DNA from 3 places in the Roseomonas fluvialis genome. Region 1 is predicted to be linked to each of the others. Evidence: predicted binding sites of a transcription regulator. Region 1 holds the regulator's gene; each other region holds the start of a gene.
The links. The regulator LexA, encoded in region 1, represses DNA repair genes until DNA is damaged. The targets are predictions, from matches to a motif close to TGTTCTANNTANGTTC.

Region 1 (6,557 bases):
TCGTGGTGGGGCTGGTCGGCACCTCGGTTCTGGCGGGGCTCGCCACCGCGCCCTTCGGCCTTGCGCATTTCGGCCGGCTGCAATGGTTCGGCGTGGCGGCGAATGCGGTGGCGGTGCCGCTCACCTCGGTGCTGGTGATGCCCGCGGCCATGCTGGCCGCGCTGCTGATGCCGGTGGGCCTCGATGGCCCGGCGCTGGCCGTGCTGGGCTGGGGGTGCGGGGCTGTGCTGGCGGTGGCACGCGAAGTCGCCTCCTGGCCCGGTGCCGCGAGCACGGCGCGGCCGATCCCGCCCTGGGGACTGTTGTGCTTCGCCTTCGGGCTGCTGTGGCTGTGCCTGTGGCGAGCGCGCTGGCGCTGGGCGGGCGTGCCGCTGATGTGCCTCGGCCTCGCCAGCCCTGCGCTGCATCGCCCGCCGGACCTGCTGGTGTCGGGCGATGCGCGCCTCGTCGGCTTCGCCGCCGACGGCGCGTTCTGGCTGCAGCGACAATCGGGTGCGTCGAACCTGGTGCGCGAAAGTTGGCTGCGCGCGCACGGCCTGGCGCAGGCGCAGCCCTTCCCGCGCGAGGGCGAGGCCGCCGGCGGTGCCATCGCCTGCCGCCCCGGCGCCTGCACGCTGCGCGCAACCCCGGATGGCCCGGCCGCGGCGCTGCTGCGTGGGGACCCGCCCGAGGCCGCCTGCGGACGCGCCGCGGTGGTGGTCTCGGCGGAACCGGTGCGCGGGCGCTGCGCCGGCAGCCAGGTGGTGGACCGCTTCGCGGTGTGGCGGAACGGCCCGCACGCGGTGTGGCTCGCGCCCGGTGGCGCGCAGGTGGTCTCCGACCGCGCCTTCCGTGGCGCACGCCCTTGGGTGCCGCCCCCGCCCAGCCCCCGCGCGCGGGACGAACTGCCCCCCGCGCCGGTCGAATGACGCGGCCGACCGCTGCGACCGCGGGGCGCGCCGCTACAGGAACACCCAGCCCTGCACCGGCGTGAAGCTGCTGATGACGTTGATCGAGATATCCCGGATGCCGTCGCCGTTCGCGTCACCCTGGATGGCGTAGTATTCGCCCGGTGTCGTGACCTCGACGCGCAACTGCCCCGCGCTGGCGGCGCCTGCCGCCCCGAAGGCGGCCGTGCCGATCCAGGTGAAGGCCTGGTTGCCCGCCAGAAGGCTGTTCGCGTCGACCAGCCTGAGGTCGATCCGGTCTACCCCGAGCGCGGCCGAGAAGGTGAAGTCGAGGATGACGTCGGCAGCCGACGCCGGGCTGTCGTTCAGCGAGCCGAAGCGGAACTGGTCGGAGCCGGCCCCGCCGGTCATGGAATCGCTGTTCAGCCCGCCGATCAGGATATCGTTGCCGATCCCGCCCTCGAGCACGTCGTTCCCACCCAGCCCCGACAGCAGGTTCGCATTGTCATTGCCGATGATGGTGTTCGCGAGCCCATTGCCCGTGCCGTTCAGCAACGTCGTGCCCGCCAGCACCAGGTTCTCGACATTGACGGCGAGCGTGGCCGCGGTGCCCGTCGTGACGAAGACCGTGTCGGTGCCCTGGTTCGCTGCCTCGACCACCACGTCGCCTTCGGTGACGATGTAGGTGTCGTCGTTCGCCCCGCCGAGCAGGCGGTCGATCCCCGCCCCGCCATCCAGCGTGTCGTTGCCCGCCGCGCCCGAGAGCGTGTCCGCGGCGGTATTGCCGGTCAGCGCATTGGCCAGCCCGTTGCCGGCGAAGTTGTGCGCGATCGTGTTGGTGCCGACGATGTTGTCGACATTCAGGCCGAGCACGAGCGTGGCGCGCGTGGTCAGGATCGTGTCGATGCCCTGGTTCGCGAGTTCGACGACCACGTCGGCCGTCGTGTCCAGGATGTAGGTATCGTCGTTCGTGCCGCCGATCAGGCGGTCGATGCCCGCGCCGCCCTCGAGCGTGTCGTTGCCGCCGCGGCCCTCGAGCGTGTCGTTGCCCTCGGCGCCGCCGAGATAATTGGCGATCCCGCTGCCGCGCACAATGTCGTTGGCGGTACTGCCGATCGCGTTCTCGAAGCCGAGCACGGTGTCGATGCTGCCGCCGTAATCGGTGGCGCGCCCGGTCAGCAGGTCGATGGTCACGCCCTGCACCGGCAGCCGGTCGCCGGCCTCGTTGCTGGTGAATTCCGTTCCGTCGGGGGAGAAGCCCAGCACGTAGCTCAGCGTATCGTCCCCGCCGAACGCATTGACCAGGTCGGCCCCGCCGGCCGGCCCGATCAGGTTGGCGCCGTTCGATCCGTTGATGGTGTCGTCGCCGAAGGAGGTCGACACGCCCTCGAAGCCGATGATGGTGTCGATGGTCCCGCCGGTGTCGCGTGCGCGGGCGGTGGCGAGGTTGACCGACACGCCGCCCACGTCGATCCCGCCATAGCCGATGATGTCGAAACCGAGGCCGGCATTCACGCTGTCGGCGCCCTCGGACGGTGCAAACCATTCGCCCGCGGCGGTGCCGGTCACCACGTCGTTGAATCCACCGAACAGGACCACCCCGCGGATATTCACCAGCGTGTCCACGCCGCCGCGTCCGTCATTCACGGTGCCGGCGCCCAGGTTGATGTTCAGCCCCACCGTCTGGTCCGCATAGTCGGCGCGCACGAATTCGCCGAGGATCCCCACCAGCGTGTCATTGCCCCCGCCGCCGCGCAGGTCCGAGGTCGAGCGCGCCCCCTGGGCCACGCCGGTCAGGCGGTCGGCGAAGTTGCCGCCGATCGCGTTCTCCATCGAGATCAGCAGGTCGGTGCCGCCTTCGCCATCGGTCGCGATGCCGGTCGTCAGGTTCACGGTCGCGCCGGCGGTGGCGTTGATGTACTCGGCGTAGTCGCCGCCCAGGCCGCCATCGAGCGTGTCGTTGCCCGCACGGCCGCGAAAGCGGTTCTGCTCGGCGCCGCCCAGCATGGAATCCGCAAATGCAGTGCCGGTGATGCGCTCGATGCCCGACAGCGTATCGGTGCCGCCCCAGGCGTCCGTCACGATGCCGGTGACCAGGTTCACCACCACCCCGCGTGTGGCGTCGGGCACCAGGCCCGAGGAGAATTGGAAACCGACGCGGTCCTGCCCGCCGCCGCCATCGATACTGTCGTTGCCGTTGAAGCCGTAGAAGAACTCATCGGCACCGGTGCCGATGATGGTGTCGTTGCCGACCGTGCCCCAGACCTCCTCGACGCTGGAGAGGGTGTCGATGCCGCCTTCGCCGTCCTGCGCGCGGCCGGTGACCAGGTCCACGCTCACCGCACTGGCGGCCTGGCCATAGTCCGCGATGTCGATTCCGCCGCGCCCGTCGATGACATCGCTGCCGGCGCGGCCGCGGAAGCGGTCCACCTCCGCGCTGCCCTGCAGCGTGTCGTTGAGGTCGGTGCCGCGCAGCCCGGCGAAGCCGGAGATGGTGTCCGTACCGCCAACACCGTCGCTCGCGCGCCCGGCCGTGAGGTCGACCGACACGCCCGAGGTCACGGCGCCGCTGCGATAGTCCAGGAAGATGCTGGTATTGCGCGTGGGGTTGTTGTTGGCCAGCAGGTCATTGCCGGCGTTGCCGCGCACGATGAAGGTGAAGACCGACGTGTCGGCGTTGTTGATGGTGATCGTGTCGTTCGCGTTCGACCCGTTCACTTGCTCGATATTGACGAAGGTGTCGTTGCCCTGGTTCAGCACGAGCGGCCCGGCGGCCGAGGTGCCGCCATTGACGCCGCCCGTCGCGCTGATCGCGACCGAGACGGCGCCGTCCGAATTGGTGGCGAAGAAGCTCAGGACATCGAACCCGTCCCCGCCGTCGATCAGGTCGTTGCCCGCCTGGCCGAACAGCAGGTCGTCGCCGGAATCGCCCGCCAGGATGTCGTTGTCGTTGCCGCCCAGCAGCGTGTCGGCGGCACCCCCCCCGCGCAGCGTGTCCAACCCGCTGCCGCCCTGGATGCTGTCGTTGCCACCCTCGCCAAGGACGCTGTCATCGCCACTGGTGGTCAGCTGGCCGAAGGACGACACCGTATTGGTGATGGTGTCGTTGCCTGCCGTGCCGGTGATGATGGCCATGGCGCCGCCTTTCCGAATGCGCAACCACCATCACTTGCCGGGGGCGGCCGGCACCACGCTATCCGAAGTGCATTTCCAAAACGTAATGCCGCCCTGGGTGGCGGGGCCTGGCCTGATGGCGCGTCAATACCGCCGCAGCAACCCCACCAGCCGCCCCTGCACCTTCACCCGGTCCGGCCCAAAAATCCGCGTCTCATGCCGCGGGTTGGCCGGCTCCAGCGCCACCGAATTGCCGCGCCGGCGAATGCGCTTCAGCGTCACCTCGTTCTCGTCGACCAGTGCGACCACGATGGTGCCGTTCTCGGCCGTCTCGGCGCGCTGGATCAGCACCGTGTCGCCATCGAGGATGCCGGCATCGATCATCGAATCCCCCGCCACTTCCAGCGCGTAGTGCTCCCCCGCGCCGATCAGCGCGGCCGGCACATCCACGCTGGCGCCGTGGTCGCGGAGCGCCTCGATCGGCACGCCGGCCGCGATGCGCCCGAATAGCGGCAGGCTCACCGCGGCGCCGTCGTTCGCAGCCTCGGGCGCGGGGCGCGGCGGGGCAGGGGCGAAAGGCCCGCGGATCACGTTGGGGCCAAGCGGTGCATCGGGCTTGGGCGTGCGCGTGCGTGGCGCCAAATTCTCGGGCAGGCGGATCACCTCGAGCGCGCGGGCGCGATGCGCCCGCCGGCGCAGGAAACCGCGTTCCTCGAGTGCAGTAATCAGGCGATGAATGCCCGACTTGGACTTCAGGCTCAGCGCGCCCTTCATTTCCTCGAACGATGGCGAGAAGCCGGTGTCGCGCAGATGCCGATCGATGAACATCAGCAATTCGTGCTGCTTGCGCGTGAGCATCCGGCAACTCTCCCCATGCCGCGCCCCGCGGCTCGGCGGAACAAAGCGGCAACCTGACCGGTGTTCTAGAAAGGTTCCGGAGTCACAGTCAATGGGATTCGCCTGTGGATGGAATCGCCGCGCGACCGTTCCCCCGCCGCCGTCGCCCTGCCAGGATGCGCCGCCATGGACCGCCCCGACCTCTCCATCCTGATCGCGGCCCATCGCCTGCACGACCTCGCGCCGCGCGCCGTCGCCTCGGTGTTCGACCGCGCCGAAGGGGCCGCAGTCGAACTCGTGCTCGCCTCCGACGACGGGACCGACTACGCGCCCTTGCTGCCGCCCGACCCGCGCCTGCGCTTCGCGCCGGTGGGGCCGGTGCGCAGCGGCGCCCATGCCGCACGCAACCGCGCCCTGGCCATGGCGCGCGGCGCGCATGTGCTGATGCTCGACGCCGACGACGCGCTGGAAGGCCCGCCCGATTCGATCGCGCGCGCGCTGCACCGGGCGCGCGGCGGGGGCGCGGTCGTGGTACCGTCCATCGTGCGGGACCCGGATGGCGCGGCGCTGCGGCGCATCCCGGCCGATGGCCTGGCGCGCTTCGGCTTCATCGGCTGGGCGGAGGCCTTCGCCTCGCTGCATGTCATCGCACGGCGGGACCTGGTGCAGCCCTTCGCGCCGTTCCGCCTGATCGACGACGTTGTCTTCGACCTGCGCGCGCTGGCCGCGGCGGGCGGATGCGCGCCGGTCGCGGACGGCCTCGCGTACCGCTACCAACTGCGCCCGGGCCAGGCGACCGACGTGCCCTGGACGCGCTTCGATGCGGAATACGCGCAAGCGCTCGCCGCCATCGCGCGGGACGGCTTCGGCTTCGCCGACCACGCGCCGGCCGCCGCGCGCGTGCTGCGGCGGTGGCGTGCGATGAACCGGGCGGTCGGCAGCAGCCCGGCCCTTGGCGACTACCATCGCCGCGCGACAGCGCGCGATCGGCGCGCTACACGCCCAACTCCGCCAGGATGATCGCCTCGACCTCCGCCCCCGCCGGCAGGGCGGGTGCGAAGGGCGCGCGCATCACCAAGGCATCGGCGCGCGCGAGGGTCGCCAGCATCGACGAATCCTGCACCGGCGCCGGCGTCACCAGCATCCGCCCCTGCGCATCGACCGACAGCGCCGCGCGCAGGTGGTCGGCGCGACGGTCGTTCTGCGCCAGCGGCACCGCGGTCAGCACGCGCCGCGTCGGCGTCGGCGCCCCCTCGAGGCCCGATAGCCGGGCGATCGCCGGGATCAGGAACACCACGCCGCAGACCAGCGCGCTGACCGGATTGCCCGGCAGCCCCAGCACCGGCGTGCGCCCGAGCCGGCCCCAGATCAACGGCTTGCCCGGCCGCATCGCGATCTTCCAGAAGCCGAGTTCGAAGCCCTCGCCGCCCAGCGCCTGCTGGATCAGGTCGTGGTCGCCCACGCTGGCCCCGCCGGTGGTGACCAGCAGGTCGAAGGCATGCGCACCGGCGGCGACATCCGCGATCGCGGCCGTGTCGTCCGGCGCGATCGGCAGCACCACCGGTTCCCCGCCCGCGGCGCGCACCAGCGCCGCCAGCGCATGCGCGTTGGACGACACGATCCCGCCAGGCGGGATCGGGTCTCCGGGCAGCGCGATCTCGTCGCCCGTCGCCAGGATACCCACGCGCGGGCGCCGGTGCACCGCGAGCCACGGGTTGT
Region 2 (6,557 bases), 1.3 Mb from region 1:
CGGGAACGTGGACCTGACGGCGGCGGAACTCGGCGGGCTGCCGCGCGAGAACCAGATTCACCCGGGCAACATCATCCACAACCTGGCGCTGCCCTATACCTTCCCGGCGATCAAGACGACCTGCCATCGGGTCGACACCACGCCCTTCCGGCCCTCCTGGATCCGCACGCCGGGGCGGATGCAGAACACCTACGCGAACGAGGCGTTCCTCGATGAGTGCGCCGCGGCGGCGAATGCCGACCCGGTGGAATACCGCCTGCGCGTCATGCCGCAGGACGACCCGCGCGGGCGGGAGGTGCTGGAACGCGTCGCGCGCCTGGCCAACTGGCAGACGCGGCCATCCCCGCAGCAGGACCGCACCGGCGACATCCTGCGCGGCCGCGGCGTGACCTATGTGAAGTACGAACTGGTGCGCACCTATGTCGCCGCGGTGGCGGAGGTCGAGGTCAATCGCCGCACCGGCGCCATCCGCGTGGCGCGCTTCTTCTGCACCCATGATTGCGGGCAGATGATCAACCCCGACGGCGTCAAGGCGCAGGTCGAGGGCAACATCATCCACACGCTGTCGCGCACGCTGAAGGAGGAACTGACCTTCGACCGCAGCACCGTCACCAGCCGCGACTGGGCCTCCTACCAGGTCATCACATTCCCGGAAGTTCCCGAGATGGTGATCGAACTGATCGACCGCCCGACCGAACGCCCCTGGGGCGCGGGCGAACCGGCGGCGGCGATCGTGCCCTCGGCCGTGACCAACGCCATCTTCGACGCGACGGGGGTGCGGCTGCGATCCGTGCCTTTCACCACGGCGAAAATGCGCGCGGCGCTGCAGGGGTCCTGACGCTTTACGCGCGCGTCGCCGCGGGGGTAGATGGCCGTCTTCAGACGGGAGACGGTCCATGCGGAACACGGAAGAGATCTGGCGCCTGGTCGATGCCAAGGCGCCCGACGCGATCGAACTCGCCGACCGCGTCTGGGGCATGCCGGAGCTCTGCTACGCCGAGGAACGCTCCTGCGCCGAGCACACCGCGCTGCTGGAGCAGCACGGCTTCCGCGTGACGCGCAACGTCGCCGGCATCCCGACCGCCGTGATGGGCGAAGCCGGCGAGGGCGGCCCGGTCATCGCGATCCTGGGCGAATACGATGCACTCCCGGGCCTGTCGAACGAGGCCGGCATTGCCGAGCACAAGCCGCTGCCGGGCGATGGCTCTGGCCACGGTTGCGGGCACAATCTGCTGGGCGCGGCCTCGCTGCTCGCGGCCTCGGCCGTGAAGGACTGGCTGGCCGAGAACGGCATCCAGGCGCGCGTGCGCTACTACGGCTGCCCGGCCGAGGAAGGTGGTGCGGCCAAGGGCTTCATGGTGCGCGAGGGGGCCTTCGACGATGTCGACATGGCGATCTGCTGGCACCCGGCCGCCTTCACCGGCGTTAACGAGGCGGTGTCGCTCGCCAACACGCGCATCGACTTCTCCTTCACCGGCCGTTCGTCGCACGCGGCGGCGGCGCCGGAACTCGGGCGCTCGGCGCTCGATGCCGTCGAGTTGATGAATGTCGGCGTGAACTACATGCGCGAGCACATGCCCTCGGACGCGCGCATCCACTACGCGTATCTGGATGCCGGCGGCATCGCGCCGAACGTCGTGCAGGGCACGGCGAAGGTGCGCTACCTGATCCGGGCGCGCGACCTGGTCGGGCTGAACCAGCTGGTCGCGCGCGTGCGCAAGATCGCCGATGGCGCGGCGTTGATGACCGAGACCACGGTCACCACCAAGGTCGTCTCCGCGGTGTCGAACCTGCTAGCGAATACGCCGCTCGAACAGGCGATGTACGACAATATGCAGCGCCTGGGCCCGCCGGAATTCGACGAGGCCGACCGCGCCTACGCGAAGCAGATCCAGGGCACGCTGTCCGACGAGGACATCGCCGCCGCCTTCCGCCGCCATGGGCTCGAGGTCGATCGCGACAAGCCGCTCTGCGACATCATCGTGCCGCTGGATGCCAAGGGGAAGGGCGGCGTGGGGTCGACCGACGTGGGCGATGTGTCCTGGGCGGTGCCCACGGTGCAGGCGCGCGGCGCGACCTATGCGATCGGCACGCCGGGGCATTCCTGGCAGCTGACAGCGCAGGGGAAGTCCGGCATCGCGCACAAGGGCCTGGTGCATGTGGCGAAGATCATGGCGGGCACGGCAGTGGACGCCATCACCAACCCCGACCTGCTGGCCGCGGCCAAAGCCGACCACAAGAAGCGCACCGATGCGCACCCCTATGTCTGCCCTCTGCCGGCCGACGTGAACCCGCCGATCAAGATGTCGGCGTGATGCGCGTCGCCCTCGTCACCGCCGGCGGGTCCGGCATGGGGGCGGCCGTGGCGCGTCGGCTCGCGTCCGATGGGTTTGCGGTCGGTATCCTCTCCTCCTCCGGCAAGGGGGAGGCGCTGGCTGGCGAACTCGGCGGGATCGGGGTGACGGGGTCGAACCAGTCGAATGACGACCTGCAGCGCCTCGTCGACGCGGCCATGGCGAAGTGGGGTCGGGTCGATGTGCTGGTGAACAGTGCGGGGCACGGACCGCGTGGTCCCGTGCTGGATCTGACGGACGAGGACTGGCACCGCGGCCTCGATGTCTACCTGATGAACGTGATCCGGCCGACACGGCTGGTCGCGCCGATCATGGTCGCGCAGAAGGGCGGGGCGATCGTCAACATCTCGACCTTCGCGACCTTCGAACCCGACCCGGCGTTTCCGACCTCGGGCGTGTTCCGCGCGGGGCTCGCGGCCTACACCAAGCTGTTCGCCGACAAGTACGCGGCGGACAACGTGCGCATGAACAACGTGCTGCCCGGTTTCATCGACAGCTTGCCGGTGCGCGCCGAACGCCTGCCGTCCATTCCCATGGGTCGCTACGGCAGCAGCGAGGAGATCGCGGCGACTGTGGCGTTCCTCGCGTCCGACGGCGCGGGCTACATCACCGGGCAGAACCTGCGGGTGGATGGCGGGCTGACGCGCTCGGTGTGACGGCGTGCAGGGCCGGGCGAGCGACCGCGTGCGTTAGCGTGATGCTGTGCGGCGAGACGGTGCTTCGCTTGCGCGGGTGAAGGGGAACGTTTAGAGAACATAGGACCATGCCCCGGTCCCTCCGCGAACGCCTCGCCATCCTGTCGGATGCCGCCAAATACGATGCGTCCTGCGCATCCAGCGGCACCACGCGGCGCGATTCCGCGGCCAGCGGCGGGCTCGGTTCGACCGAGGGGTCGGGCATCTGCCACGCCTATGCGCCGGATGGGCGCTGCATCTCGCTGCTGAAGATCCTGCTGACCAATTTCTGCATCTACGACTGCGCCTATTGCATCAACCGGTCATCGAGCAACGTGGAGCGCGCCCGCTTCACGCCAGACGAGGTCGTCTGGCTGACCATGGAGTTCTACCGGCGCAACTACATCGAGGGGCTGTTCCTCTCCTCGGGCATCGTGCGCTCGTCGGACCACACCATGGAGCAACTGGTGCGCGTGGTGCGGGACCTGCGCACGGTCCATGGCTTCCGCGGCTACATCCATCTCAAGACCATCCCCGACGCATCGCCGGCGCTGATCGAGGAGGCGGGCCTGTACGCCGACCGCTTGTCGATCAACATCGAGATGCCGACGGATGCCGGCCTGGCCGCGCTGGCACCCGAGAAGCAGCCCGCCGGCATCCGCCAGGCCATGGCCGACATGCGCATCCGCATCGAGGACGCGAAGGAACCGACACTGCGCACCAAGACGCGCAAGCGCTTCGCCCCCGCCGGACAATCGACGCAGATGATCATCGGCGCTGATGCGTCGAATGACGCGACGGTGCTCGCCACCAGCGCGCGGCTCTATGGCGGCTACGGGCTGAAGCGGGTGTATTATTCGGCCTTCAGCCCGATCCCGGATGCTTCCGCCACTCTGCCGCCGGTCAAGCCGCCCTTGGTTCGCGAGCACCGGTTGTACCAGGCGGATTGGCTGTATCGCTTCTATGGCTTTTCGATCGAGGAAGTGACGGCGTCGCGGCCGGACGGGATGCTCGACCTCGAGATGGACCCGAAGCTCGCCTGGGCGCTGGCGCATCGCGGGCAATTCCCGGTCGACGTGAACACCGCGGCGCGGGAGCCGCTGCTGCGCGTGCCGGGCTTCGGTGTGAAGACCGTGGCCGCCATCCTGGCGGCGCGGCGGCACCGGCGCCTCGGCCTCGATGACCTGGCGCGGCTGCGCGTGCCGCTGCGCAAGGCGCGGCCCTGGATCGTGGCGGAGGGCTGGACGCCGCTGCGCGAACTCGACCGGTCGGACCTCGCCGTATTGGTGGCGCCGCCGCCGCGGCAGATGGCGCTGTTCTGATGCTGGCCGTCGCGCTGGAAGGGCGCGGCGACCTCGCCGAATGGCGCGACGCGGCGCGGGCGCTGGCCATGGCGGGGGTGGCGCCGGAGCACGTCGACTGGCGCACGGCCGGCGCGGCGTCGTTGTTCGATGGCGCGATGCCGCTGCCGCCCGTGACCCGCCCGCCGCCTCGCGTGCCGCGCGCGTTCCTCGACCTCGCGGAGACCGTCATCTGCCACAGCGATTCTGGCCGCTTCGCCCTGCTGTACCGCCTGCTGGCGCGCCTGCAGGGCGACCCTGCGCTGCTGTCCATGGCCGCCGACCCGGACGTGGTCACCGCCGAGCGCCTGGCGAAATCCGTCCGCCGCGACTGCCACAAGATGGCGGCCTTCGTGCGCTTCCGCGAAACGCCGGGGGAGGGCGGGCGGCGGCGCTTCCTGGCCTGGTTCGAACCGGACCATCACATCGTGGCGCGCAAGGCGCCCTTCTTCGCACGGCGATTCGCCGACATGGACTGGATGATCCTGACGCCGAAGGGGTCCGCCGCCTTCGACGATGGCGTGCTGTCGGTCAGCACCGCGCCCGCGACGAAGCCGGCGCTGGAAGACGCGACCGACGCGCTATGGCTCACCTACTACGCATCGATCTTCAACCCCGCGCGGGTGAAGGTCGCGGCGATGATGTCCGAGATGCCGAAGAAGTACTGGCGGAACCTGCCCGAGGCCGCGCTGATCCCGGAGCTGCTGGCGCAGGCGCCGGCGCGCGTGGCGGCCATGGCGGCCCAGGCCGCGCTGCCGCCGCCCGCGCATCACGCGCGCATCCAGGCGCGGCGCCGCGCGGTGGAAGCGCCGGCCGCCACGACCGATTCTCTTGCCGCCCTTCGCGAGGCCGCGCGCGGTTGCACGCGCTGCGCGCTGCATTGCCACGCGACGCAGGCTGTCTTCGGCGAAGGCCCGGACCGCGCCGACCTGATGATCGTCGGCGAACAGCCAGGCGATCGCGAGGACCTGGCCGGCCGCCCCTTCGTCGGCCCTGCGGGCGCCGTGCTGGACCGTGCAATGGCCGCGGCGGGGATCGATCGCGCGGCGACCTACCTGACCAATGCGGTGAAGCACTTCAAGCACGAACCGCGCGGCAAGCGGCGGCTGCATGTCACGCCCAATGCCGATGAGATCGAGCACTGCCGCTGGTGGCTACGCCAGGAGATCGCGCTGGTGCGCCCGCGCCTGGTGGTCGCGATGGGCGCGACGGCGGTGCGGGCTTTGACGGGCGAGACGCCACGGCTGGGCGACATCCGCGGCCGCGTCCTGCCGCTCGAGGAGGACCGCGCGCTGCTGGTCACGACTCACCCCGCATACCTGCTGCGGCTGCCGGATGCGCGCCGTGCGGCGGAGGAGACGGCGCGCTTTCATGCTGACCTGGCAGCGGCGCGGGCGCACCTGGAGGCTGAGGCGCGGCGCGGGCCGGTGAACGCGTAGCGCCAAGCGGCCAACGCGCCGACCGGCCATCGGCAAGGCCGCGGCCGCGAAAGTGCCCCCCCGGGTGGTGAGGCGCATTGCCGCGCCGGCGCCCCGCTTGCGGTACCGCGATGCCAGCGTTGCGAATACGCCCGCGCAGAGCAGATCTCGATCGGATGGAATCGTGGATCGGGCGACGATGCTCGCTAGCCGAGGTCTACAGACGTTGCGGTGAGCGAAAGCGAACGGAAACGGCTCTGGGGTTAGCGCCATGCACACGCGGCGCGAACAGGCCTTGCCGCGCGCGACGGGTGCGCGCGGCGGCCCCCGCCGATCAGCTCTTGCCGGCGTAGGACTTCGCCATGCCCTCGCCGGGATCGGCCTGCGGGCCATAGGGCATGATGGGATACCGCAGCCCCGCCTTGGACAGCCCCAGCATCCCCTCGACCGCGACCGCCAGGTCGCCCGGCGGCAGCGCCATCAGCATCTCGTCGTCCGAGACCCCGCCGTAGCGGCGTTCCGCGTAGCACGGGATGGACAGGCAGGGCGCACGATCCCGCAGGGCACGGCCCCAGGAATCGGCGCAGGCACTCTCCCCGGTGATGGAGAAGTCGAAGCGCTTGTAGGTGCGCCACTGCAGCCCGTTAATGAACAGGATCATCTGCGCCGGGTTGGCGTAGAACAGGCAGATGTCGGGCGGGTCAAGCCGCGCGCTGCGCAGCGGGGAAACCACCAGGCCGGCATAGCGCGCGGGGACGCGCGGCATCTGCG
Region 3 (6,557 bases), 490 kb from region 1:
ACGTGCGCGCCGCGCTGCCGCAGGTGATCAACACGCCGGAGCTGCGCTTCAACTGCGAGGAAACGCGCAAGTTCGTCGTCGTACAGGAGGTCAAGGACCGCCTGGCCGCCGAGGGTGCCAAGGTGCAGGCCGTCGATGGCGTGCGCGTGCTGACCGAGGATGGCTGGTGGCTGCTGCGCGCATCGAACACGCAGGCGGTGCTCGTGGCGCGCTGCGAAGCGTCGTCCGAGGCGGGCCTGGAACGCCTCAAGGCGCAGTTGGTGAAGCAGCTGGTGGCTTCGGGCCTGGAAGCGCCGGATTTCTCGGCGGAGAACGCCGGGCACTGACGGCCGCCTTCCCCGCGCGGCGACAACCGGTCTAGCCTTCACCTCCAGCAGCCTGAGCAACGGCTGCAGGAGGAACCCCAGGCATGACCCTCGCCCGCCGTACGCTGCTGCTCGCCGCCGGCGCCACCCTCGCCGCGCCGGCCCTCGCTCAGGATTTCCCGACGCGCCCCATCCGCATCATCGTGCCCTTCCCGGCGGGCGGCACCACCGACCTTCTCGCCCGGCTGTTCGCCCAGCGCATGACCGAGACCATGGGCCAGTCCGTGGTAGTCGAAAACCGCGGCGGCGGCGGCGGATCCATCGGCGCCGACGTGGTCGCGAAGGCCGCCCCCGATGGCTACACGCTGCTGTTCCACAACATCACCTTCCCGACCACGACCGCGGCGATGACGCTGGCTGGGCGCCCGCCGCACGACATCGATCGTGACTTCGCGCCGTTGTCGCTCGGCGCCAACGTGCCGCTGATCATCCTGGCGAACCCGGGCGTACCGGCGGCCGACCTCAAGGGCTTCGTGGACTGGGCACGGGCGCAGCCGAACCAGCCCTTCTATGGCTCCACAGGCCCCGGCTCTTTCATGAACATGGTGGGCGAGGTGCTGAAGCGCGACGCCAATATCCGCATGGAGCACGTGCCGTTCCGCGGCGCCGCACCGCTGGTGCAGGAACTGATCGCCGGGCGCGTGCAGTTCGGCGGCGACCAGATCTCGACCTGCCTGCAGCATGTGCGCGCCGGCACGCTGAAGGGGCTGGCCAATGTCGCCTCGCGCCGGTCCGCGGTGCTGCCGGACGTGCCGACGGTGCGCGAACAGGGCTTCCCCTCGCTGGAGCTGGAAGGCTGGAACGGCTTCTTTGCCCCCGCGCGCACGCCGGCGCCGGTGATGGCGCGACTGAATCGCGAGATCGCTGCCGCCGCACGGCATCCTGATTTCGTGCGCCGTTGCGACGAGGTAGGTGCGGAGGCAGTCGGCTCAGACGCGGACAGCTTCGGCACCATGGTGCGTGCGCAATCCGCCAAGATCCGCGACCTGGTGGTCAGCGTGAACCTGCGCCCGGAGTGAGGGCCGCAACCGCGGTGCAGGCGCCGCCACGCGCAGGCGAGGCCCCCGGCCCGTGATCCTGTTCGTCTATGGCACCTTGCTCGATGCGGGCGTGCTGGCACGCGTGTCCGGTGACCCCGCCCTGGCGCGACAGTCGCGCGCCGCCATGCTCGAAGGCTGGCGGCGCGTGGTGCTGCGCGGCACGCCCTATCCCACGCTGGTGCCGCGGCACGGCGCGCGGGTCGAAGGCGCGGTGCTGCGCGTCGGCGACGCGGCGCTCGCGCGGTTGTCGGCGTACGAGGGCAGCGCATATGCGCTGACGCCGGTCAGGGTGGTGACGGCGCGCGGGGCGCTGCACGCGCGCGCCTGGATCGCCCCGCCTTGGCGCGCCGACCGTGCGCGGGACTGGCCGTGATCAGGGCACGGCGCGCGCGGCCGCCATCCCGCTGAGCCAGGCGCCGGCCACGGTCGCGGCGAAGCGCGGGTGGCAGGCCTCGCCGGCGAAGCACAGGCGCCCGTCCGCGACTGGCGTGCCCAGCACCCGGCGCGCCGCCAGCGCGCCAGGTCGCGCGTGCGAATAGGCGCCGCGGAACAGCACATCCTCGCCCCACCGCGTGACGGTCGCGCGACCCAGCGTGGCCGCGGCGCGCGCGCCGAAGATGCCAGCGATCTCGTCGCGCGCGGCGGCTTCGAGCGCCGCTGCGTCGTGCAGCATCTCCCAGGCGCGCGCGCCGCCGCAGAAGCCGATCAGCAGCGGGTCATGGAACAGGCGCGACAGGAAGGACATCGGACGGTCGTCGGTTGACTCCACCGCGCGGCGCACACTCGCGAAGGCGGGCAGGTCGGGCGCGGCGGGATCGTCGGCACGAAACGCGACCTTGGTCAGCAGGCCCATCGGCAGGTCGTCGATCGCCTGCTGGGTCGCGGCTGGCAGCGGCGGGTCGAAGGCGATGCCGCCAGCTGCGAGCACGCCGGTCGAGACGGTCACGATGGCGGCGCGTGCAGCCAGGCTGCCGAAGCCACCCTCCGCGACCACGCCGGCCGCCCCCCAGCGCAGGCGATCGACACGCGCACCGAGGCGCACCGGCAGGCCTTCGGCGAGGCGCGTGACCAGGCCCCCGATGCCCTCGCGCAGGATCAGGTTCGGCCCGTCGAGCGCTGTCGCCGCCAGGTCGTGCAGCGACATGCGGTGCAGTTCCGCGGCGCAGATCTGCGCGCCTTCCCAATGCGCGATGGTGGCGTCCCAGCGGCCACCCTGGGGTGCGGCCTGGTCGGCGGGGCGGTCGGGTGCGCCGTCCGCCGCGGCGGCTTCGATCGCGGCCCAGAAGGCGTCCTCGGCGGCGGCGAAGTCCTTGCGTTCCTCCGGCGTGGCGAAGCGGTCCCGTGTCACCAGCCGCCGGTCGCGCAGCGTGTCGTGGTCCAGTAGCCGCAGGCCGAGGCCACGCGCCAGTGGCGTCAGGGGATTGTCATTGGCCTGGTGCAGCCAGGAGGCGCCATGGTCGAAGGGCAGGCCGAGCGAGTGGCTCTCGGTATGCGCGCGCCCGCCCACGCGCGCGCCGGCTTCCAGCACCACGCAGGTCCGTCCGCGTGCGGCGAGATCTCGCGCGGCCGCGATACCGGCGCAACCGGCGCCGATGACGACCACGTCTGGATCGGAAGGGAACATCGCCGCATCATGGCGCGGAAGACGCGAAGGATGAACCATGCTGCAAGCGCCGCCCGCCGAACCCGGCATGCGCGAGGACGAGATCGACACGCCGGCGCTGGTGATCGACCTCGATGCCTTCGAGCACAACCTCGACACCATGGCCGCGCTGTTGGCCCCGACCGAGGCGAAGCTTCGCGCGCATGCCAAGACGCACAAGTCGCCGGTTGTCGCGAAGCTGCAGATGGCACGCGGCGCGGTCGGGCAATGCGTGCAGAAGGTGGCCGAGGCGGAAGCCCTCGCGTGGGGCGGCGTCCCGGACGTGCTGGTGACCAACCAGGTGGTGGGCCCGCGCAAGTTGGCGCGTCTGGCCGCGCTGTCGCGCATCTGCGAGGTCGGGCTGTGTGCCGATGACGAGGCGCAGGTGGTGCTGGCCGAGCAGGCAGCGGAAGCCGCGGGCATCCGGCTGAAGATGCTGGTCGAGATTGATGTTGGCATGGCGCGCGGCGGCATCGAGGCCGGCCCGCCGGCGGTCGCGCTGGCGGAACGCATCGCCGCGTCGAAGCACCTCATCTTCGGCGGGCTGCAGGCCTATCACGGCAGCGCGCAGCATATCCGTGAGCCGGAGAAGCGTGCCGGCGCGATCGCCGAGGCGGTGGCGCGCACGCGGCGCACGATGGAGCAGTTGGCGCAGCGCGGCCTGTCCTGCGCGATCGTGGGCGGTGCGGGCACCGGCACCTTCCGGCACGAGGCGGCGAGCGGCGTCTATACGGAAATCCAGGCCGGATCCTACGCCTTCATGGACGTGGACTACGCGAAGAATGACGACGCGCCGCCCTTCCGCCACGCGCTGTTCGTCGCGACCACGGTGATGAGCCGCGCAGCGCCGGGGATCGTGGTGGTGGATTGCGGGCACAAGGGTGTCGCGGTGGATTCTGGCATGCCGGGCGTGTGGGAACGGCCTGGCCTGCGCTTCGCGGGTGCGTCGGACGAACACGGCAAGATCATGGTGGAGGATGCTGCGGCACCCGCGCTGGGTGAGCGGCTGCGCCTGGTGCCCGGGCATTGCGACCCGACGGTGGATCGCTATGACTGGTATGTCGGCGTGCGGAAGGGGCGGGTGGAATGCCTCTGGCCGATCGCGGCGCGGGGCGGGATGGCGTGAGCGTCGCGCTGCGGATTGCCGCAGCGCGATCGTGCAGCGCGACGCACCTGGGCCGGAGGCGCGGCGCAGCGTGCGTGCATGCGGCAACCTCATCGGATCGTGCCCTGCGCGATCCGGAAGCGCCAAGCGCGACCGCGCCCCGACCATCATCCGCCGTCGGGACGCCAGTGCGTGGTGGGAAGGCATGCCGCGCCGGTCGCAGCACCGCTTGCGACCGGCGCCCGCGGTCTGACGGACAAAAAAACTACTGACTCGCCCAGACGATCCGATGCATCCACGCGATCTCGGGCAGCTCGAAGCTGTAGCTCGGATGAGCGGGGTTGAGGCTCGCGAGTTCGATCCGCTTGGCCGATTGGCGACGGAGTTCCTTGGCCATCACCTCGCCCTTAGCGGTCCGCACCACCACGCGGTCCCCGCGGCGCACCGGCGCGCCCGGGGAGACCACCACCACGTCGCCGTCGCGGAACACCGGTTCCATGGACTCGCCCGAGATCTCCAGCGCATAGGCGTTGGGATCGCCGATTTCGGGCAGGGAGATCTCGTCCCAGGAGCCGCCGACAGGGTAGCCGCCATCGTCGAAGTAGCCCTCGCCCCCCGCCTGGGCCAGGCCGATCAGCGGCACGCGCCGGCCCACCCCGCCGCGCCCTGATCCGCCGCGCGAGAGGGCAGGCATGCCCGACACCAGTGAGGCGAAGTCGTCGATCCCGCGTCCGACCGCGTTCAGCACCTTGGCGATGCTCTCGGTCGAGGGCCATCGCGCGCGGCCATCCGCGCCGATGCGCTTCGATGGGTTGAAGGCGGTGGGATCGAGCCCCGCCTTGCGCGCAAGCCCGGAGGCCGAAAGCCCGTGCTCGGCCGCGAGGGCATCGAGGGCGCGCCAGATGTCGTCATGCCGCATGGGAACAGATGTCCTTGGGTCGCCAGGACGCGAATCCAGATGAAGTGGGCGTCCTGGGGAACATATCCTAGGTCTAGTGTCGTGATGCAATAGGTCAATCTTCCTTTTTCGGCTTGCCTCGATGCAACTTGAGCGGTTAATGTTCTTGTATTGTTCACCCCACAGGCGAGAACCCCCCATGCGCCCCGCCCCCCGCACTGCCCACGCCCCCCGCTACGCCAGCATCGCCGCCGCCGAGCCCTTTCGGTCGGCCGAGGAAGCCTGGTTCTGGACCATGTCCGCGCTGATCGCGCGGCGCGACGGCGCGCGCATCACCGCCGGCAAGGGCGAGAAGGTGCGCCCCTGCGAACCGGACGACGTGATCAAGTGCCTCGACCGGCTGTACCGCTGCCGCCGCATCGACCTGATCCACGCGCGTATTCTGCGCCTGTGGGGTGAGCGCGGCATCGCCCCGGACCCGCGCCACCTGTCCGAGCGCGCCGATGCCGCGCAGTGGCGCGAGGCCATGAATCGCCTGGAATGGCCGCTGCGCGTGAAGGGGATCGTGGCGTGAAGCCCACGGTTTCCGGCGCCTCGCGGGGCCAGGACGGATCGCGCGGCCCCCCCCGCCTGCGCGCCGCGCGCGACGCCCCGCAACAGGTCTGGATCGCCTTCGGCGGCGAGGCCGACCAGGCTTGGCTGCGCCCGCTGCGCCGCGGCTTCCGCCACTGCTTCGCCGCCCTGCGCGACGAGGCCGGCTGGACCGTGGTGGAACCCGTCTCGGGCCGCTTGCTCGTGCTGCGCATCGCCATGCCGGCCGGCTACGACTTGCCGGGCTTCTACCGCCGCGCGGGGCTGCGCGTGGTCGGACCCTTCGCGCCGGGTCCGGCGCGTCCGGGATGGCTCCCGCCGGTGCTGCCGCAGACCTGCGTCGGACTATGCCGCGCTCTGCTGGGCGCCGGTGCGCCCTTCGCGCTCACGCCCTTCGGCCTGTTCCGGCGGCTGGTGAAGATTCTTCAAGAAAATAGGAAAAATGTCTTGACCCAGTTCGCGCCCTGACGTATCACCATCAGGCCAACGGGCGATCTGCGCCCGGCGGCCTTCCTCCGCTCCCTCCCGAGACTTTCGCGAACCCGCCCTTCCCCCGGAAGGGCGGGTTCGCGGCTTTTCGGGCTGTGCGCGGAGGGTCCCGTCCCCCAATCGAGAGGAGCCGCGCGCGCATGGGTGGCCTGTTCCGCGCCCCGAAGCCTGTCGTCATCGCACCTGCCGCCGCACCGGCCCCGGCGCAAGCCGTCGTCGCCCCGCAGCAGGCCATCGAGGAGACCGCAGCCGCCGCCCGCGTCGAGACGCGCGAGCGTGCCCGCCGCGGCCTCTCCGGCACCATCGCCACCTCCGCCGCCGGCGTGCTCGGCGCGCGCGCCGACTTCGCGGCGACGCGCAAGTCGCTCCTGGGGGAATGAGAGCATGACCCCCGAGGACATGCTGGCGCGCCATGCCCGCGCGCTCG

Region 2: the regulator LexA is predicted to act here: its motif matches at 3,095-3,110, upstream of MWM08_RS10105 (putative DNA modification/repair radical SAM protein).
Region 3: the regulator LexA is predicted to act here: its motif matches at 5,212-5,227, upstream of MWM08_RS18420 (S24 family peptidase).

The regions. Positions count from the first base shown of each region.
Region 1 is NZ_AP025637.1:3,334,406-3,340,962, reverse strand. Features, by position in the region: gene MWM08_RS16270 (ComEC/Rec2 family competence protein) at 1-908, shown strand, start outside; gene MWM08_RS16260 (beta strand repeat-containing protein) at 942-4,022, opposite strand; gene lexA (transcriptional repressor LexA) at 4,146-4,859, opposite strand; gene MWM08_RS16250 (glycosyltransferase family 2 protein) at 5,025-5,858, shown strand; gene MWM08_RS16245 (molybdopterin molybdotransferase MoeA) at 5,833-6,557, opposite strand, start outside.
Region 2 is NZ_AP025637.1:2,078,812-2,085,368, forward strand. Features, by position in the region: gene MWM08_RS10090 (xanthine dehydrogenase family protein molybdopterin-binding subunit) at 1-838, shown strand, start outside; gene MWM08_RS10095 (M20 family metallopeptidase) at 897-2,315, shown strand; gene MWM08_RS10100 (SDR family oxidoreductase) at 2,315-3,010, shown strand; gene MWM08_RS10105 (putative DNA modification/repair radical SAM protein) at 3,118-4,350, shown strand; gene MWM08_RS10110 (UdgX family uracil-DNA binding protein) at 4,350-5,807, shown strand; gene MWM08_RS10115 (DUF169 domain-containing protein) at 6,121-6,557, opposite strand, start outside.
Region 3 is NZ_AP025637.1:3,825,137-3,831,693, reverse strand. Features, by position in the region: gene pgmG (phosphoglucomutase/phosphomannomutase PgmG) at 1-326, shown strand, start outside; gene MWM08_RS18440 (Bug family tripartite tricarboxylate transporter substrate binding protein) at 410-1,384, shown strand; gene MWM08_RS18435 (gamma-glutamylcyclotransferase family protein) at 1,437-1,778, shown strand; gene MWM08_RS18430 (flavin monoamine oxidase family protein) at 1,779-3,029, opposite strand; gene MWM08_RS18425 (DSD1 family PLP-dependent enzyme) at 3,067-4,173, shown strand; gene MWM08_RS18420 (S24 family peptidase) at 4,418-5,071, opposite strand; gene MWM08_RS18415 (hypothetical protein) at 5,250-5,624, shown strand; gene MWM08_RS18410 (hypothetical protein) at 5,621-6,109, shown strand; gene MWM08_RS18405 (hypothetical protein) at 6,271-6,510, shown strand; gene MWM08_RS18400 (portal protein) at 6,515-6,557, shown strand, end outside.